One region of the Janthinobacterium sp. SUN100 genome, then DNA from elsewhere that is predicted to be linked to it. Evidence: predicted binding sites of a transcription regulator. Region 1 holds the regulator's gene; each other region holds the start of a gene.
The links. Region 1 encodes FliA, which starts transcription of late flagellar genes. Its sites were predicted from a motif close to CTAAAGTTTNNNNNNNNNNNGCCGNTA; they were not measured.

Region 2: the regulator FliA is predicted to act here: its motif matches at 1,058-1,084, upstream of O0881_RS04840 (FlxA-like family protein).
Region 3: the regulator FliA is predicted to act here: its motif matches at 4,999-5,025, upstream of O0881_RS24475 (flagellar protein FliT).

Annotation. Positions count from the first base shown of each region.
Region 1 is NZ_JAPUBU010000001.1:2,369,934-2,375,842, reverse strand. It holds gene flhA (flagellar biosynthesis protein FlhA) at 1-154, shown strand, start outside; gene flhF (flagellar biosynthesis protein FlhF) at 423-1,751, shown strand; gene O0881_RS10505 (antiactivator of flagellar biosynthesis FleN protein) at 1,744-2,607, shown strand; gene O0881_RS10500 (RNA polymerase sigma factor FliA) at 2,653-3,384, shown strand; gene O0881_RS10495 (flagellar motor protein) at 3,366-4,112, shown strand; gene motD (flagellar motor protein MotD) at 4,118-4,900, shown strand; gene O0881_RS10485 (translation initiation factor Sui1) at 4,965-5,327, shown strand; gene O0881_RS10480 (hypothetical protein) at 5,371-5,909, shown strand, end outside.
Region 2 is NZ_JAPUBU010000001.1:1,111,495-1,117,403, reverse strand. It holds gene O0881_RS04850 (alpha/beta hydrolase) at 1-300, shown strand, start outside; gene dcd (dCTP deaminase) at 434-1,003, shown strand; gene O0881_RS04840 (FlxA-like family protein) at 1,115-1,456, shown strand; gene O0881_RS04835 (ATP-binding protein) at 1,499-2,992, opposite strand; gene O0881_RS04830 (response regulator transcription factor) at 2,995-3,684, opposite strand; gene O0881_RS04825 (periplasmic heavy metal sensor) at 3,878-4,360, shown strand; gene O0881_RS04820 (hypothetical protein) at 4,376-5,032, shown strand; gene O0881_RS04815 (hypothetical protein) at 5,036-5,200, shown strand; gene O0881_RS04810 (intradiol ring-cleavage dioxygenase) at 5,158-5,909, shown strand, end outside.
Region 3 is NZ_JAPUBU010000005.1:354,354-360,262, reverse strand. It holds gene O0881_RS24500 (S9 family peptidase) at 1-715, shown strand, start outside; gene O0881_RS24495 (CsbD family protein) at 789-974, opposite strand; gene O0881_RS24490 (class I SAM-dependent methyltransferase) at 1,149-1,784, opposite strand; gene O0881_RS24485 (M13 family metallopeptidase) at 1,855-3,924, opposite strand; gene O0881_RS24480 (HDOD domain-containing protein) at 4,063-4,890, shown strand; gene O0881_RS24475 (flagellar protein FliT) at 5,114-5,365, shown strand; gene O0881_RS24470 (hypothetical protein) at 5,797-5,909, opposite strand, start outside.

The sequences.
Region 1 (5,909 bases):
GGGCCTGACGCCCGTGCTGCTGGTGCCGGCGCCGCTGCGCGCCTTGCTGTCGCGTTTCCTGCGCCGCGCCTTGCCGCAGCTCAAAGTGCTGTCGCATGCGGAAGTGCCGGAAACCAAGACCATCCGCGTCACGGCGCTGGTGGGCGCGCAGTAGTTGTGATGAGCGGCATCGGGGTCGGTTCCTGCGGGACGGACGCCCGGTGCTTGCTTTTGGTCAAATAAACATCAATTTCCTCTCGGCAAACTGAATAACGGGTACTTTCCCGTCCTGTTCCTTCGATCATTTCCTGTAAGCATCGCTAATAATGGAAACTGTCCGGGTGATCTGTGTCCATGTGGAAGACAGCACTCAAGCAACAGGAGTCGACGATGGTCACACAGTTCAGCCAATATTGCGCCACCCCCGCCCTGGGAGGCCGGTCATGAATGTGAAGAAATTTACGGGCGCCTCGTCGCGCGATGCGCTGCGCAAGGTGCGCGAAGCGCTGGGCCCCGACGCCGTGATCCTGTCGAACCGCCAGGCCGATGGCGTGGTGGAAATCCTCGCGCTGGCCAATGACGACGCCGCTTCGCTGGCGTCGCCGCCGGCCGCCTCCGAAATGGCCCAGCCCCGTCCCCAGTTGCAGACCCAGTTCGCCACGCCGCAGCGTCCGGCCGCCCCGGCCCAGCGCCCGGCCGCGCCACGTCCTGCCGCGCCGCGCCAGGCTGCCTCCGAGCCAGTGGACATGGCCCGCATGCAGCAGATGATGGCCAGCGCACTGGCGCACGTCAAGGAAAACGCCGCCGCCGAGATGAGCGGCATGATGAATGAAATCCGCGCCATGCGCGGCATGATGGAAACCCAGCTGGCGGAAATCTCGTGGGGTTCGACGCAGCAGCGCGAGCCGCAAAAAGCCGTCGTGCTGCGCGAAATGCTGGCGGCCGGCTTCTCGGCCAGCCTGGCGCGCTACCTGATCGACAAGCTGCCGGCCGGCCTCGATGGCGCGCAAAGCATGCGCTGGATCAAGACGGTCCTCAGCCGTAACCTGAATACTGTGGCCAATGAAGACGCCATGCTGGAGCAGGGCGGCGTGTTTGCCCTGGTGGGCCCGACCGGCGTCGGCAAGACCACCAGCACGGCCAAGCTGGCGGCCCGCTGCGTGATGCGCCACGGCCCGGAAAAGCTGGCCCTGATCACCACGGATGCCTACCGTATCGGCGCGCATGAACAGCTGCGCATCTACGGCAAGATCCTCGGCGTGATGGTGCATTCCGTGAAGGACGAGGCGGACTTGCGCATCGCCCTGAAAGAATTGAAGAACAAGCACACGGTGCTGATCGATACGGTGGGCGTGAGCCAGCGCGACCAGATGGTGACGGAACAGGTGGCCATGCTGTCGGGCGCCGGCGCCGACGTGAAGCGCCTGCTGTGCCTGAACTCCACGGCCACGCAGGAAACGTTGAATGAAGTGGTGCGCGCGTATCAGGGCAGCGGCCTGGCCGGCTGCATCATGACCAAGCTCGATGAAGCGGCCTCGATCGGCAATGTGCTCGACGTGGTGATCCGCCAGAAACTGAACCTGTTTTATGTGTCGAACGGCCAGCGCGTGCCGGAAGACCTGTACCTGGCCGACCGCGGCTACCTGATCGACCGTGCCTTCAAGCTCAAGCGCGATGCGGCGGCGACGCAGTTTTCCGACGCCGAACTGCCGCTCCTGATGGCGCAGGCGGCCGCCCGCAACAATGAAGCGCGCGGGGTGCACCTTGGCTAATTTCGATTTCGACCAGGCCGAAGGCTTGCGCCGCATGCTGGCCGGCCCGCAGCCGCGCGTCATGACGTTCCTCTCGGCCACGCCGCAGGACGACAAGGGCGCCATGCTGGTCAACCTGGGCGCGTCGCTCGTCTACGGCGGCAATGACGTGCTGCTGCTCGACGCCAGCGGCGGCAGCGATGGCGTGGCATCGCGCCTGGGACTGGCGCACGGCGCCAGCCTGCGCGACGTGGCGCGCCAGCAATGCGGCTTGAACCAGGTCATCCACCAGGTGCCGCAAGGTTTCGGCGTGGCCAGCCTCGGCGTGCGCAACCATTTGATGGACAGCATGGATTATGCGGGCGAGGATGAACTGCGCCGCCTGGGCAAGACGTTCGAGGTGCTGGCGCGCCAGAGCGGCATCGTGCTGGTCGACGGCGTTGTGGCCGACGAGGGCGCGTGCTTCCCCGTGCCGCTGATGGCGTCGTCGGATATCGTCGTGCAAGTCTCGACCAGCGCCACCTCGATCAAGGCGGCGTACTGCCTGATCAAGCGCCTGAGCCAGGAACTGGGACGCCGTCCGTTCGGCATTCTCGTCACCGGCGCTTCCGAATCCGAAGCAAAAGTGGTATACGATAATATGGCGCAGGCGGCGAGCCGCTACCTGGCCGTGAAGCTGACTTCGATGGGTTCCGTGCCTGCCGACGAGTATCTGCACCGCGCGGCGCGGCTGGGCCGCAGCGTGGTCGACGCGTTTCCGCTGGCGGGAGCGTCGGTGGCGTTTCGCGGACTGGCCGAGCGGCTGGCCCGTTCGGCGGCGCCGGTGCTTGGCGGCACCTTGTACCAGACGGGGAGCCCGCACCAGTTCAGCGCCTGAATCGAACCGCAGCACCAGATAAGATGAGAAAACAATAAGCAGCCTATGTACACGGTCAAAGGGAAATCGAACAAGGACTATTTGCTGACGGAGCACATTCCGCTGGTGAAGCGTCTGGCGCACCATATGAAGGCGAAATTGCCGCCTTCGGTCGAGGTCGATGACCTGATCCAGGCCGGCATGATCGGCCTGCTCGATGCCATTACGCGCTATGAAGAGACGCATGGCGCGCAGTTCGAGACGTATGCCGTGCTGCGCATCCGCGGCGCCATGCTCGACGAATTGCGCACCAGCGACTGGCTGCCGCGCAGCATGCGCCAGAACATGCGCAAGATCGAAGAGGCGATGAGCACCCTGCAGCAGCGCCTCGGCCATCCGCCGACGGAGTCGGAAGTGGCGAAGCTGCTGAAAATGTCGCTGGCCGACTACCAGGAAATGCTGGGCGACGGCGGCGGCCACCAGCTCGTGTACTACGAAGACTTTCATGACCCGGACGGCAATGACAGCTTCCTCGACCGCCACTGCGTGGACGAGGACAGCGACCCCTTGCGTTCCCTGCTCGATACCGATTTCCGGCAATCCGTGATCGATGCCATCGACGCGCTGCCGCCACGCGAGAAAATACTCATGGGCCTGTATTACGAAGAAGAGCTGAACCTGAAGGAGATCGGCGCGGTGATGGGCGTATCCGAATCGCGCGTCTCGCAGCTGCATACCCAGGCCGTCGCGCGCCTGCGCGCAACCTTGAGGGAGCTGGCGTGGACTGGTCCAGCGTAATCGGGCTGGCGCTGGCGCTGGCCGGCCTGCTGGTCGGCCAGGCACTGGAAGGCGGCAAGATGGCCTCCCTGCTGCAGCCGGCCGCCTTTGCCATCGTCATCGTTGGCACCTTCGGCGCCGTGCTGCTGCAGACGCGGCTGCGCACTTTTGTCCGCGGCCTGGAAATGCTGCGCTGGGTGTTCCTGCCGCCGTCCGACACGCGCGCCGCGCTGGCGCGCGACATCGGGCAATGGAGCCTGACGGCGCGCCGCGACGGCCCGCTGGCGCTCGAACGCCTGATGGAAAACACGGCCGACCGCTTCAACGCCAAGGGTTTGCGCATGATCGTCGACGGCATCGCGCCCGACAAGCTGCGCCAGCTGCTCGACGTGGAAATCTCCGCCTACGAAATGGCCGAGCGCCAGGCCGTCAAGGTGTGGGAATCGGCGGCCGGCTATTCGCCCACCATCGGCATCCTGGGCGCCGTGCTGGGCCTGATCCACGTGATGGAAAACCTCACCGACCCCAGCAAGCTGGGCGGCGGCATCGCCGTGGCCTTCGTCTCGACCATCTATGGCGTGGGCCTGGCCAATCTGCTGTTCCTGCCGGTGGCCAATAAACTCAAGGCCATCGTTTCGCGCCGCGTGGTGCAATATGAAATCACGGCCGCCGTGCTGTACGACATCGCCACGGGCGACCACACGCGCATCATCGAAGAGCGCGTGTCCAGCCTCTTGCACGAGCATTGACCATGATGCGGCGCGCGCGCAGGAAGTATGACGAGGAACCGGACAACCAGGACCGCTGGCTGATCTCGTACGCCGACTTCATTACCCTGCTGTTCGCCTTCTTCGTCGTCATGTATGCGATTTCGCAAGTCAACGAAGGCAAATACCGCGTCTTCCAGAATGCCATCGGCCAGGCCTTCAGCCTGGAAAAGGGCGCGCCGCCCATCATCATGGAAGCGCCGCAGGCGATTCCACTGCCGAACCCCGCCCTGAAACGCCGCACGGAAGCCATCCGCCGCGAGCGCGAACACATGACGCGCCTGGCGCAGGACCTGACGTCGACCCTGGCGCCGCTGGTCAAGGAAGGCAAGGTGCGGGTCACGCAGACGAGCCGCGGCGTGAGCGTGGAAATCAATGCCAGCGTGCTGTTCGATCCGGGCGCGGCGGGCTTGACGGCCGAATCGGACCAGGCCTTGCGCGCCGTGGCCGTGCTGCTCAAGGACGACACGCACGATGTGCAGGTGGAAGGGCATACGGATGTGCAGCCGATCAGCAATTCGACCTTTGCCTCGAACTGGGAATTGTCGGCCGCGCGCGCCAGCGCCGTGGTGCGCCTGTTCATCGCCAGCGGCGTCAAGGCGTCGCGCCTGACGGCCGTGGGCCACGCGGACAATATCCCCGTGGCGCCGAACGCCACGCCGGAAGGGCGCGCGCGCAACCGCCGGGTCGCCGTGACGATTTTGTCGGGCATCCCCGAAACGGTGACGGAAGTGCCGACGGCGCCCGTGGCGCCTGCGCCGGCCAATTGACGCTCGTCAACTGCGGGCCGCCGCTTGGTACAATCGCGCTTTTTTCCTCTTTTATCGTTTCCTCATGAAAAGCAGCTCCCTGGGCGGTCTCGTCTATTCCACTGAAACGGGCCGCATGTGTCCCGCCTGCCGCCAGCCGCTGGCGCAGTGCGCATGCAAGGCGCAAGCGAAGGCTGCGCCTGCGGGCGATGGCGTGGTGCGCGTCTCGCGCCAGACCAAGGGCCGAGGCGGCAAGAGCGTCACCGTGGTCAAGGGCTTGCCGCTGGACGCCATCGCGCTGGCCCTGCTGGGCAAGCAGTTGCGCACGCAGTGCGGCTCGGGCGGCACCGTCAAGGATGGCGTGATCGAAGTGCAGGGCGACCATGTCGACGCCATCCTGGCTGCGCTGGTCAAGCTGGGCCACCAGCCGAAAAAGGCCGGCGGCTGAGCGTGCGGAGGCGTGCGGCCCGCCGCCGCGCGCCTGTGGTAACGTGCGTTTCCCACCCACGCGCTTCCTCACCATGAACGTCAAATTCACCGGCATGGCCATCGCCGCCGCCATCGCGGCAGCGCTGGCGCTCGCGTACTGGCCCGCTCCCGACGGCGGCGCGCCGGACGCTGTCGCCTCCGCCCCTGGCGCGCCGGCGGGACGCAGCCTGGAATCGTATCTGAATATCGATGCCAGCCCGGTCGCCGATGCCGCGCCGATGCCCGTCACCCTGGCGCAGCAGCTCGCGCGCCTGGCGGCCAGCGGCAAGCCGGAAGACGCGTATGCGGCGTATAACCTGCTCGACGATTGCATCGTCTTCCAGCAGGAAGGGCGCCTGCCGGGGCTGGAATTCGAGCTGGGGCGCGAGATGACGGCAGAGGAAAAAGCCGCGCAGCAGCAGCTGTGCGCGGGCCTGACGCAGCGGCAGCGCGAGGACCGCCTCGGCTACCTGGCGACTGCCGCCAGGGCGGGCGTGCCCGGCGCGGCGACCATCTTCCTGTCGGAAGGGCCGTTCGGCGACCGCAGCGCGCTGCGCAATCG
Region 2 (5,909 bases), 1.3 Mb from region 1:
CTGGCGCCGCATCCGGACGGGGTGCAGTTGCGCTTTACGCGCGAAGTGGAAACGCAGGTCTACCGCAGCTTGCCGCACCACATCGGCGGCCTCGTCAAGGATGGTTTTCCAGTGCCCATCGGTTTTATCGGCGGCACGGAATCGGTGGAATGCCGCCAGGCGGGCTTGACTGCTACGCGCAAGCTGGTCGGCAAATTTTTCCGCCAGGTGCCGGGCGGGCATCTGTTTCCCATGGAAAACCCGGAACTGACGGCGCAAGTGGTGCGCGAGATGATCACCTCGCTGTTGGCTAAACACTAGCCGACTGGCAAGGATTTTCAGCGGGCAAGGGCCAAAAGTGGCGGTTTTTCGCGTAAAATCCTGCCATCCGGGCCACGCCTGCAGCAGGCGTGCGGCCCCAGCCATTCCGATATTCTAGAAAGATACCCCTGCGATGACGATTAAAAGCGATAAATGGATACGCCGCATGGCGGAAACAACGGGCATGATCGAGCCGTTCGAACCGGGCCAGGTCAAGGAACGCGACGGCAACCGCATCGTTTCCTACGGCACGTCCAGCTATGGCTATGACATCCGTTGCGCCGACGAGTTCAAGTTGTTTACCAACATCAACACCACCATCGTCGACCCGAAGGATTTCGACGCGAACAACTTCGTCGACGTGTCGGGCAAGGGCTATTGCATCATCCCGCCAAATTCGTTCGCGCTGGCCCGTACCGTCGAGTATTTCCGCATTCCCCGCAATGTGCTGACGATTTGCCTGGGCAAGAGCACGTATGCGCGCTGCGGCATCATCGTCAACGTCACCCCGTTCGAACCGGAATGGGAAGGCTATGTGACCCTGGAGTTTTCCAACACGACACCGCTGCCGGCGAAAATCTACGCCAACGAAGGCGTGGCGCAAGTGCTGTTCTTCGAATCCGATGAAGTGTGCGAAACGTCGTACAAGGACCGCGGCGGCAAATACCAGGGCCAGGTCGGCGTAACGCTACCCAAGACCTGATTGGGGTGAAGGGAGGGGCGCCAGCCGTCTTTACCTGCCTTTACACCTGCGGCACTACATCCGCGCCCATGCTTGCCGTTAACCTTGGTATCGAAACACTGAGGAGGCATCATGGTAGCGGCAATCGGTTCAGGCAGCGCGGTCAGCGCGGCGGGGAGCGCCAGTTCGGGCAGCAGTTCGCAGATCGCGGCGCTGCAAAAGCAGATCACGGCGGCGCAAAAGCAGTTGACGGAGTCGCAGAAGGGCGAGCAGACGGAGGCGTCGCAAAAGCTGCAACAGCAGCTGGCGCAGCAAATCCAGGCCTTGCAGGCGCAAATTGCCCAGTTGCAAGCTGCCGCCGCGCAGAAAGCGGCGCAGCAAGATGCTCAGCCGGCCAGCAGCGCCGATACGGCGACGAGCCCGGCCAAATCGACCTCGTCCACCCTGGGCAGCATCATCGATACGCAGGCGTAACAGCATTTTCCGCGCGTAAAAGACGCCAGGCTCGCCGACAGGTCAGCCTGGCGTTTTGACGGGCAACAACATTTCCACGCACAGTCCGCCACCGCTGCGCAAGCTGGCCCCGATGCGGCCGCCATGGGCGTTGATGACGTGCTGGGCGATGGCCAGGCCCAGGCCATGGCCGTCCGTGCTGTGCTGGGTATTGGCGGCGCGGAAGAACGGTTCAAAAATGCGGGCCAGGTCGGCGCTGGCCACGCCAGGCCCCCGGTCCAGCACGGCGATGCGCAGGCAATCATGCTGGCGCGACAGTTCGACATCGACCGTGCCGCCGTCGGGGCTGTGCTTGACAGCATTGCGCACCACGTTTTCCACGGCGCGCGCCAGCAGTTCGGGCTGGCCCGTGACGCTGGCGTCGGCCATGGCCGCGTCGACCGCCAGGTCGATGCCCATCAGGCGCGCCCTGGCTTCATAGCGGGCGTCGTCCACGATGTCGTGCACGAGGTCGGCGATGCCGACGTCTTCGCTGTGCGCGTGCCCCGCGCCCGCTTGCACGGCGCCCGCTTCCAGCCGCGACAGGGTCAGCAGTTCACCGATTAGTTTATCCATGCGCTCGCTTTCGCGTTCGATGCGCTGCATCGAGGCGGCCATCTTTTCCGGCTGCTGGTGCGCCAGGCCGATGGCGGCCTGCAAGCGCGCCAGCGGCGAGCGCAGCTCATGCGAGACATCATGCAGCAAGCGCCTCTGGCTGTCCATGAGGCTGCGCAAACGGCCCGTCATGCGGTCGAAATCGCGTCCCAGGTCCGTCAATTCATCGCCGCGCTTGCCGCTGGCGTGGAAGCGCGGCGCCAGGTTGCCGTGCGAGGCGGCCTCGAACGCCTGCCGCAGGTCGCGGATGGGGCGCGCAAAATACCAGGCCAGCAAAAAAGCGAACAGCAGGCTGGCGGCGATGGCGGCGGCCAGGGGAATGAAGGTGCGGTAGGGGCTGTCCATGCGCGGGCCGGGCGGCATGCCGCGGCCGAATTCGCCGCGTGGCGGCGGGGCGCCCGCTTCGCTGGGGCGTGGACCGGGTCCCATGGCGCGCGGGCCGCTCAGGGTGACGGCGTTGAGCGTGTCGCGCGCGGCGCCCGCCTCGGCATTGCGGAAGCGTTCCGACGAGGGCAGGAACAGCAGGTAGCGCTTGCCGTCGCTGCCGGCCACGTCGCGCACGACGGGATGGGCCTGGCTTTGTTGCAGCATGGCGCGCGCCTTGGCCAGCATGGCGGGATGCACCGTGCGGCCCATCAATTCTTGCCCTTTGGCATCGACAGCAAACACGCGCATGCGTTCGAGCTTGCCCAGGAATTGCCGCAAGGCCTGGCTGCCGCCTGCTTCCACGGTGGCGCTGGCGGCCTCGATGATCATTTGCGCGGGCGGGCTGGTGTCGATGTCGAGGGCCCGTTCCTGCTGCGCGGCCCGGTTTTTCAGCCAGAAGGTGCCGCCGATGCCGATGGTGGCCGTCACTTGCGCCAGCATGATGCACAGAAAAAACTTCCAGAACAGACGGCCCACGCTTACTCCTTGATCAGCTGGTAGCCGAGACGGTACACGGTTTGCAGGCAGGAACGGCCATCGGCCAGGCTGCCCAGCTTGCGGCGCAGGCTGCTCAAGTGCACGTCGATATTGCGGTCGAAGCGGGCCATGGGCCGGCCCAGGCCCAGTTCGGACAGCTGATTCTTGCTCACGGGCTTGCCCGCATGGCGCACCAGCACTTCCAGCAGGTTGAATTCCGTGCTCGTCAGCTCCAGGTGTGCGCCGGCCCAGGCAACGCGGCGCTGTTCTGGCCACATCGTCAACTGGCCCACGGTCAGCGGCGCCAGGCCCGACGTGTCCTGCGGCGCCGCTTGCGCACGGCGCAGGATGGCGCGGATGCGCGCCGTCAGCTCGCGCGGCGTGCACGGTTTTGTCACGTAATCGTCGGCGCCCAGCTCCAGGCCCACGATGCGGTCCGTATCGTCTCCGCGCGCCGTCAGCATCAGGATGGGCAGGTTGCTGCCGGCGCGGATGCGGCGCAGGGTTTCCAGTCCATTCATGCGCGGCATCATGACGTCGAGGATGGCGATGGCGTAGAGGCCCGTCAGCGCCTCGGCCGCGCCGCTTTCGCCGTCATGCACGGCGCGCGCGTCAAAACCTTCCTGCGTCAGGTATTCCTGGAACATGCCGACCAGTTCCACGTCGTCATCGATTAACAAAACCTTGCTCATGCCTGTGCTTTTTTCGGGTGAATATCGCCCGATGATAGCAGTCAAAGGGGGCCGTTCAGGGCGGTTTTACCCGCTTTTACATACGTCCGCTTACATTTGCGCACCTTCCTTTACACGCTTTTACGCCGCCCTAACGTTGCTTTACATGCCAGACGCCCACAATCAGGGCTGATCGCCACGAAAGGAAAGCCCGATGAAATACCTGAGTATTGCCGTATCCCTGTTGCTGTTGTCCGCCTGCAGCATGCCGCTGCTGGCGCTGGCCCAGCAAGGAGCTGCGCCCATGGAAGGGCCGCCGCCCGGCCTGGTTCACGGACCCGGCGGACCCGGCGGACCCGGTGCGCCGGGCTTGCCGCCATTCCTGCGCGGCATCGACTTGAGCGAAGCGCAGCAGGACAAGATTTTCGCCGCCACCTACGCCCAGGCGCCCTTGCTGCGGGAACAGGAAAAAATCGCCTTCAAGGCCCATGCGCAACTGCGCGCGCTTGCCGGGTCCAGCGCCTACGACGATGCGAAGGCCAGTGCGCTGGCCAGCACGGCGGCGCAAGCCATGGCGCAGATCAGCCTGCAGCAGGCACGGCTGGAGCAGCAATTGCTGGCCGTGCTGACGCCGGAACAGCGCAAGCAGGCGCAGCAGCGGGGCGACAGCCGCTCCGGTCCGCGCCGCCCCCAATAAGCACAGGAGAGTGAGATGAGCATCAGTGCATTGAGTTCGACCAGCGCCGCCAGCCAGCTGAGCGCGTTCAGCCGCCTGGGCGGCGGCAGCAATACCGGCAGTACCAGCGGCGCGGGCGGCACGCGGCCGTCAAAACCCGACGATGGCGCATTTCTCGACGCTATTTCCAGCGCCTTGTCATCGATCGGCGTGACGGTCGATGCCACTGATGGCGAAAGCGCGACGGACGGCACCAGCGCCGCCGGCAGCGGCGACGTGGGGCAGGCGCTGGGCGCCTTCCTGCACCAGCTGATGGGCAGCCTGCATGCGCAGAGCGGTGGCGGTGCCGGCGGGCAAGAAGGGGGGGGCGAGCCGCCTTCGGGGCCGCCACCCGGTGGTGGTGCGCGCGGCGGTCCCGGCAATATCGAGTCGGATTTGCAAAGCCTGCTGCAAAAACTCTCGTCGTCCGGCAGCGATGGCAGCGACAGCGCGCAGAGCGCGGACGGCAGCGTGACGGACTTGCAGTCCAGCTTTGCCAGCCTGCTCAGCGCCCTGGGTGGCGATGAGGGCGGCACGAGCAGCAGCAGTAGCAAACTGAACAGTTTCCTGCAGGCATTGTCGGGCAGCCTGGGCGCGGCGAGTGCGGGCGGCAGCCTGTCCGCCAGCGGCAACCTGGTCAATACAACGGCTTGAGCCATGGAACGCAAGCTCGCCATTGCCGCCAGGAAGGCGCTCGCGCAACGGGCCACGCAGGCGCTGTTCCTGTGCGCGAGCCTGAGCCCTGCCTTGGCGAGCTTGCCCTACTTGATGGAATACATATGGACTTACATGATCACGGTCTGGCATCCGACCTCGAAATGATGCGGCAACAGGCGTTTGAACGGCGGCAAGTCCTGCGCTGGCTGCTGGCGGGCGCCGCCACCTTGCCGTTGATGAGCTGCGGCGGCGGTTCGGACGCCGGCGGCACGGCCGCGAGCGGCGGCGTCACAGGCACGTCCGGCGGCGCCGGCAGCGTCACGATACCGGCGGCGGGCGCCTGCACGGTGATTCCCGAGGAAACGGGCGGGCCGTATCCGGCCGATGGCACGAACACGAATGGCGGCAGCATCATCAACGTGCTGAACCAGTCGGGCGTCGTGCGCAGCGATATCCGCGCCAGTTTCAATGGCGCCACGGGCGTGGCGGCAGGCGTGCCCTTGACCATCAATTTGCAGTTGCTCAACGCCAGCGGCGGCTGCGCCAGCCTGGCCGGCTACGCCGTCTATCTGTGGCATTGCGACCGCGACGGCCTGTATTCGCTGTATTCGAGCGGCGTGACGGCGCAAAATTACCTGCGCGGCGTGCAGGAAACGGACAGCGCGGGCAAGCTGGCGTTTACGACCATCTTTCCCGGCTGCTACGCAGGGCGCATGCCGCACGTGCATTTCGAGGTGTATCCCAGCCTGGCCAAGGCGGCCAGCGCCATGAACCGCATCAAGACGTCGCAGTTCACGTTCCCGATGGCAACGCTGAACGAGGCTTACACGGCCAGCGGCTACACGGCCAGCGTGCGCAACCTGGCGCAGATCAG
Region 3 (5,909 bases), on a different contig from region 1:
GATCGTCAAGCCGTCGAACTTCGACGCCGGCAAGCGCTATCCCGTCTACCTGTCGACGTATGGCGGCCCGCACTCGCAGCACGTGGCTCGCCGCTGGGGCAACAACTTCGACCAATACATGGCGCAGCAGGGCTTTGTCGTCTTCCGCCTCGATAACCGCGGCTCGTCGCGCCGCGAGCGCGCGTTCACGGACGCCATCTATCACAACCTGGGCGCGGCGGAAGTGGCCGACCAGCTGGTCGGCATCGACTGGCTGGGCAAGCAAAGCTTCGTCGATGCAAAACGCATCGGCGTGTTCGGCTGGAGCTACGGCGGCTTCATGACCCTGCGCTTGCTGTCGGCAGCGTCCGACAAGATCGCCATGGGCGTTTCGGTGGCGCCCGTGACCGACTGGTCGCTGTACGACACCCACTACACGGAGCAATTCCTCGGCATGCCGAAGGAAAACGTCGATGGCTACAAGGCCAGCACCGTGTTCGCCCATCTGGACGGCCTGAAGTCGCCGCTGCTGCTGGTGCACGGCATGGCCGACGATAACGTCTTGTTCAGCAACAGCACGCGCCTGATCGACGCGCTGGTGAACCGCGGCGTGCAATTCGACCTGATGACGTATCCTGGCGCCAAGCACGGCATCTCGTCGCGCGCGGGCCAGCGCCACGTGTACAAGAAAATCGAGATGTTCTTCAAGCAGAACCTGGCCAATCCAGTGAAATAAGTTTGACCGGCATCAAATAAAAAACCGCCGCCTGTCTCGCGACAGGCGGCGGTTTTTTTATGCGTGCGTCAGATTACGGTTTGCGCGTGACGGTTTCCACCGCGTCCTTGACGTCGCCGACTTTCTTCTGCACTTTGCCTTCGACCTGGTTTGCCAGGCCCTTGGCTTGCTGTTCTTCGCTGCCGACGATCTTGCCAGCGGCTTCCTGGATTTTACCGCCGACTTCCTTCAGTTTACCTTCGACTTGATCTTTGTTCATGATGGATCCTCACTGTAGTTGGTACATCTGTTGTCCGGCCCCGAAGGGCCGGTACTGCGGCTCACACGCTGTTGCAAACTGCTTGCTGCGTGTCGATGTGTCCATACTACGGGGCGGGGAATCAATGCTCTGTACGGTTCCTAACACATGCTCAATTTGCGCCAATATCGGCGATCACGCGGGCTTGCGCCACACGGTGGCCAGCCACGGCTGCTGGTCGCGCGGCAAGCCCGGCGGGCGGTAGTACTGGTCGAGCAGGCTGAAACCGGCCGCCTGCACGTAGGCGGCCCACGTTTCCTCGTCGTGATAGCTGCCGTAGCGGGCGCCATTCCAGCCTTCCTGGTTCTGCCCGCGCGGATTCGAGCTGAACAGCACGCCACCGGGCTTCAGGCAAGCGTGCAGGGCGCGCAGCACGCCGGGCAAGACGGCGCTGGGCACGTGGAACAGCACGGCATTGGCGAACACGCCGTCGAAGTGCGCGGCCGGCAAATCGAGGTCGACGAAATCCTGCTGCCACACGGTGCAGCGGCTGTAGGCGCGCGCCATCTCGACGAAGCGGGGGCAGCCATCGACGCCCGTGGCGTGATGCCCCATGGCCGTGAACGCCTTCAGGTCGCGGCCCGGGCCGCAACCGAGGTCGAGGATGGCCAGCGGCGCCGGCTTGCCGATGGCGTCCAGCAGCGCGGCGATGTTCTGGCTGACGTCGTGGTCGCGCGTGCCTTCGAAAAACTGCTCGGCGCTGGCGTCGTAATGGGCCAGGGTGCGGCCCGTAATGGCGTGAATGGGGTCTTGCGGTGGGCTTGGCTGCATGGCGGTCCTGTCGATATGTTCCGCCATTTTACGCTGCCGACCAGTTCCCCGGCCGGCAGCGTCAGCACTCTTACCAGACGCGCACGCGCTGCTCCGGCGCCAGGTACAGCTGCTGGCCCGGCAGGACGTCGAAGGCCGGGTACCAGGCGTCGAGATTGCGCACGGTGGCGGCGCGGTATTGCGCCGGCGCATGGCCATCCGTGAGTATCTGCTGGCGCGCCGCCGCTTCGCGCGCCTTGCTGCGCCAGCTGACGCCATAGCCCGTGAAGAAATCGCGGTCGGCGCCCGCCTGCACCGGCTTGCCCTGCTGCGACAGGGTGAACGCATCATGCGCGGCCGCCACGCCGGCCAGGTCGGCCAGGTTTTCGCTCAGGGTCAGCTGGCCATTCACGGCCAGGTCGGGGAATGGTTTGTAGGCCGCGAACTGCGCCACTAATTGCTTGGATGCCGTCTGGAAATGCGCCAGGTCGGCCGGCGTCCACCAGTCGCGCAGCTTGCCCTGGGCGTCGAACTGCGCGCCCTGGTCATCGAAGCTGTGGCTGATCTCGTGGCCGATGGTGGCGCCGATGCCGCCATAGTTGGCTGCATCGGATGCCTGCGGGTCGAAGAATGGCGGCTGCAGGATGGCGGCAGGGAAATTCAACGCATTTTGCAGCGGCAGGTTGACGGCGTTGACCAGCTGCGCCGGCATGGCCCAGGCCTTGCGGTCGGGCGACTGGCCCAGCTTGGCCAGCTCCTGGCGATAGTGGAACTGTTCCGCCCGCTGCACATTGCCCAGCGCATCGCCGCGCACCACGCGCAAGCCAGCGTAACTGTCCCAGCGTTCCGGATAGCCCACGCCCACGTACAGGGTTTGCAGTTTTTCCTGCGCCTGCGCCTTGGTGGCCGGCGCCATCCAGTCCAGCTTGTCGATGCGGCGCGAGAAGGCGGCGACGATATTCGTCACCATCTCCTGCACGCGGGCTTTCGATTCCGGCGGGAAATAGCGTTCCACGTACAGCTTGCCGACGGCGTCGCTGAGGGCCGCATTCGTCGCGGCCAGCGCGCGCTTGCTGCGCGGCGACTGCTGCGGCGTACCGCTCAGGGCGCTGCCATAGAAGGCAAAGCGCTGGTCGGCGGCCGCCTTCGGCAAGGTGGTGCTGAAATGGTTGATGGCGTGGAAGGCCAGGAAATCCTTCCACGTGGCCAGTGGCACACTCGCCACCAGCGCGGCACTGCCCGTCATGGCCGACGGATGCCAGACGATGAAATCCGTCTGCTTGCCCAGGCCCGCCGCCTGGAAGAAAGCTTGCCAGTCCAGGCCCGGCGCCTTGCTGGCGAAGTCGGCGGCGCGCCACGCGTTGTTGCCCTTGGCGACATCGGCCGAATCCTCGCGGCTGGCGTGGCTGGCGGCAATTTTCTGTTCCAGCGCAAACACGCGCGCGGCGCGGGCCGGCGCATCGCCGTAGCCGGCCTGCTTGAGCATGGCGGCGATATGCGCCTGGTAGCCCGCGCGCAAGCCCTGCATGCGGGCGCTGTCGTCCTGGTAAAAGGCGCGGTCAGGCAAGCCCAGCCCGCCCTGCAGCAGGTAGGCGACATTGCGCGTGGTGTCGTTCAAGTCTTGCGCCACCCACAGGCCGAACAGGTTTTCCGTATAAAAATTGGTGGAATTGAGCGGGTCGACATCGGCGCGCAAGCTCTCGCCCAGCGCCCGGGCCAGCCCTGCCTGGTCGCGTATGCCATTGATCTTGCTCAACAAGGGCTTGATCGGGGCCCAGCCTTTCGCTTCGATAGCCGATTCATCCATCCAGGAACGGTAAAAATCGCTGACCTGGCGCGCGGAGGCATCGGCCTGCGGCGCCGCCGCCAGGCCTTCGACGAGGGCGATGATGCGCTCGTTGGTGGCATTGGCGAGGATGGCGAACGAACCCCAGCTGCTGCGGTCGGCGGGAATCTCCGTGCCGCGCAGCCAGTCGCCATTCACGTAGTCATAGAAGTCGTCGCCGGGCAAGGCAGCGGGGACGGCGGCGCCAGCGACATCGGCGGCGGCCGGCTGGCCGTGCGCCCGGGCGGGCAAGCCGGTCAGCGAAACGCCGGCCAGGGCGAGGACGATGGCGGCCTGGACTGGCGTCCGGGACCAGGAAAAACGCAAACCGTGCATGGCGATCCTTTCGATGGAATAGTCAAAATCATAGCCTGTTTCCCATGCAAAAAGCATCCCGGAACTTTTTTGCATGCGGACAAAAAATCGGCCTATAGTTTTACGACCCCGTGCCGCGTGTACGCCAAGGAGATTGCCATGCAACTGGAAGCGCTGTTCCAGCAACCCCACGCCCTGCCTGCCGCCCCGAAGATCGTCGATGAACTGGTGCGCAGTTTCGACAACCCCGCCATCGCCACCGAAGACATCGCGCGCCAGCTGGGAGCGGACCCGGCCTTGAGCGCCAAGCTGCTGCGGCTGGCCAATTCAGCCTATTACCACGTCTCGCGCAGCATCGGCACGGTGGAAGACGCCGTGCTGATGCTCGGTTTTGTTACCGTGCGTACCCTCGTCATCAGCTCGGGCCTGGTCAGCGGCTTCAAGGCCGTGCCCGGCCTGAACCTGCCGCAATTCTGGCGCTACAGCCTGCACAGCGCCGTGTCGGCCCGCTGGATCGCCAGGCAGACGGGCGACAACCAGGACCTGGCGTTCACCATCGGCATGATGCATGCGATCGGACAACTGGTGATCCATGCCGCCATGCCCGAGCAAGCCATGCAGCTCGACAAGATCGCGCCACCGCTCGATGCGCGCCGGCTCGACGCGGAGCGGGTCTCGCTGGGCTATAACTATGCGCAGGTGGGCGCCGAACTGGCGCGCCGCTGGAAGTTCCCCGGCGCCTTTGCCGACGCCATCGCCGCCTTTCCCGACCCGCTGGCCAAGGCGCCGCTGAACCGCCTGGCCGCCATCATCCACCTGGCCGCCTGGCGCGCCCGCATCGATGAAAACGCCCTGAGCAATGAAGAAATCATCGCCTGCTACCCCGGCAACGTGGCCGAAGCACTCGGTTTGCCGCCCTCGGTACTGGTCGACAAGATGCCGCCGCCAGCCGAACTGAGCGCGGGATTGGAAGAACTCGTCAAATAAATCCCCCACCGCCGGCATCGCCGACCCTGCATCCATGCGGGTTTACGGGCGATTCCGGCGGATCGCCAAAATTATCCAAATTATTTTCACTTTTTTTTCAAAAACACCCTCAAGTTCCCGTTAAGCACGCCGTTAATCTAGACAAGCGGTAATCCATTCACTAGTTACGGGTGTGCTCATGACCTCCAACGACGTTCTTTCGATGTATGAAAATATTGCAGGAATGACCAATAAAATGGTCGTGGCCGCACGTTCGAGCGACTGGAATGACTTGGATGCCCTGGAAAACCAGTGCGCCAGCGCCGCCAGCACGGTCATGACGGGCAAGGTGCCCGCCCAGGCCGGCGCCTCGCGTCTGCGCAAGATCGACTTGCTCAAGCAAATCCTGGCAAACGACCGCGAAATCCGCACCATCACGGAACCGTGGATGACGCAACTGCCGAACGCCATGCAAGGTTCGCGCGTCCGCATGTAAGCCATATTGCAGCACCAGAAACGACAAAAGCACCCGCGGGTGCTTTTTTTACGTCTGCCGCCTTGCCGGGGAGCGCGCCATCTGTGGCGCTCGGGAAACAAGGAGGGGGAATTTGGAAGGCGAGCCCCAGGTATCTCCTGGCGTCGCCTCGCTGCCGGTTGCATCCGGCGTTCGCGAGCACATCGTCGGCATCGCGAACCGCTTCCAGACCCAGGCGTTTATGCAACGCTACACCTGTTTGCCGCGCCACACTATCGTTGGTGACTGCGCCAGGCTGGGGCTGTTTTGTCGTAGAGCAAGTCCACTGAATTAATCATATCACCATATTTAAGAAACAGGCAACACGCGATACAAGCATTTTTCTGTCTTTTTTCAATATCTTTTTTTATATCAAATTCCGGCACCGCCTTGTCGCAGCCATTGCAACATCATCAACGCGAGAACGGCTCCGGTTCCGGCTCGTCCGCCGCCCCCTCCTCCACCGCCTCCGTCAGCACGGGCGCCTCCTTCTTCTTGCGGCCGAATGGCTTGCGCAGCAAGACCC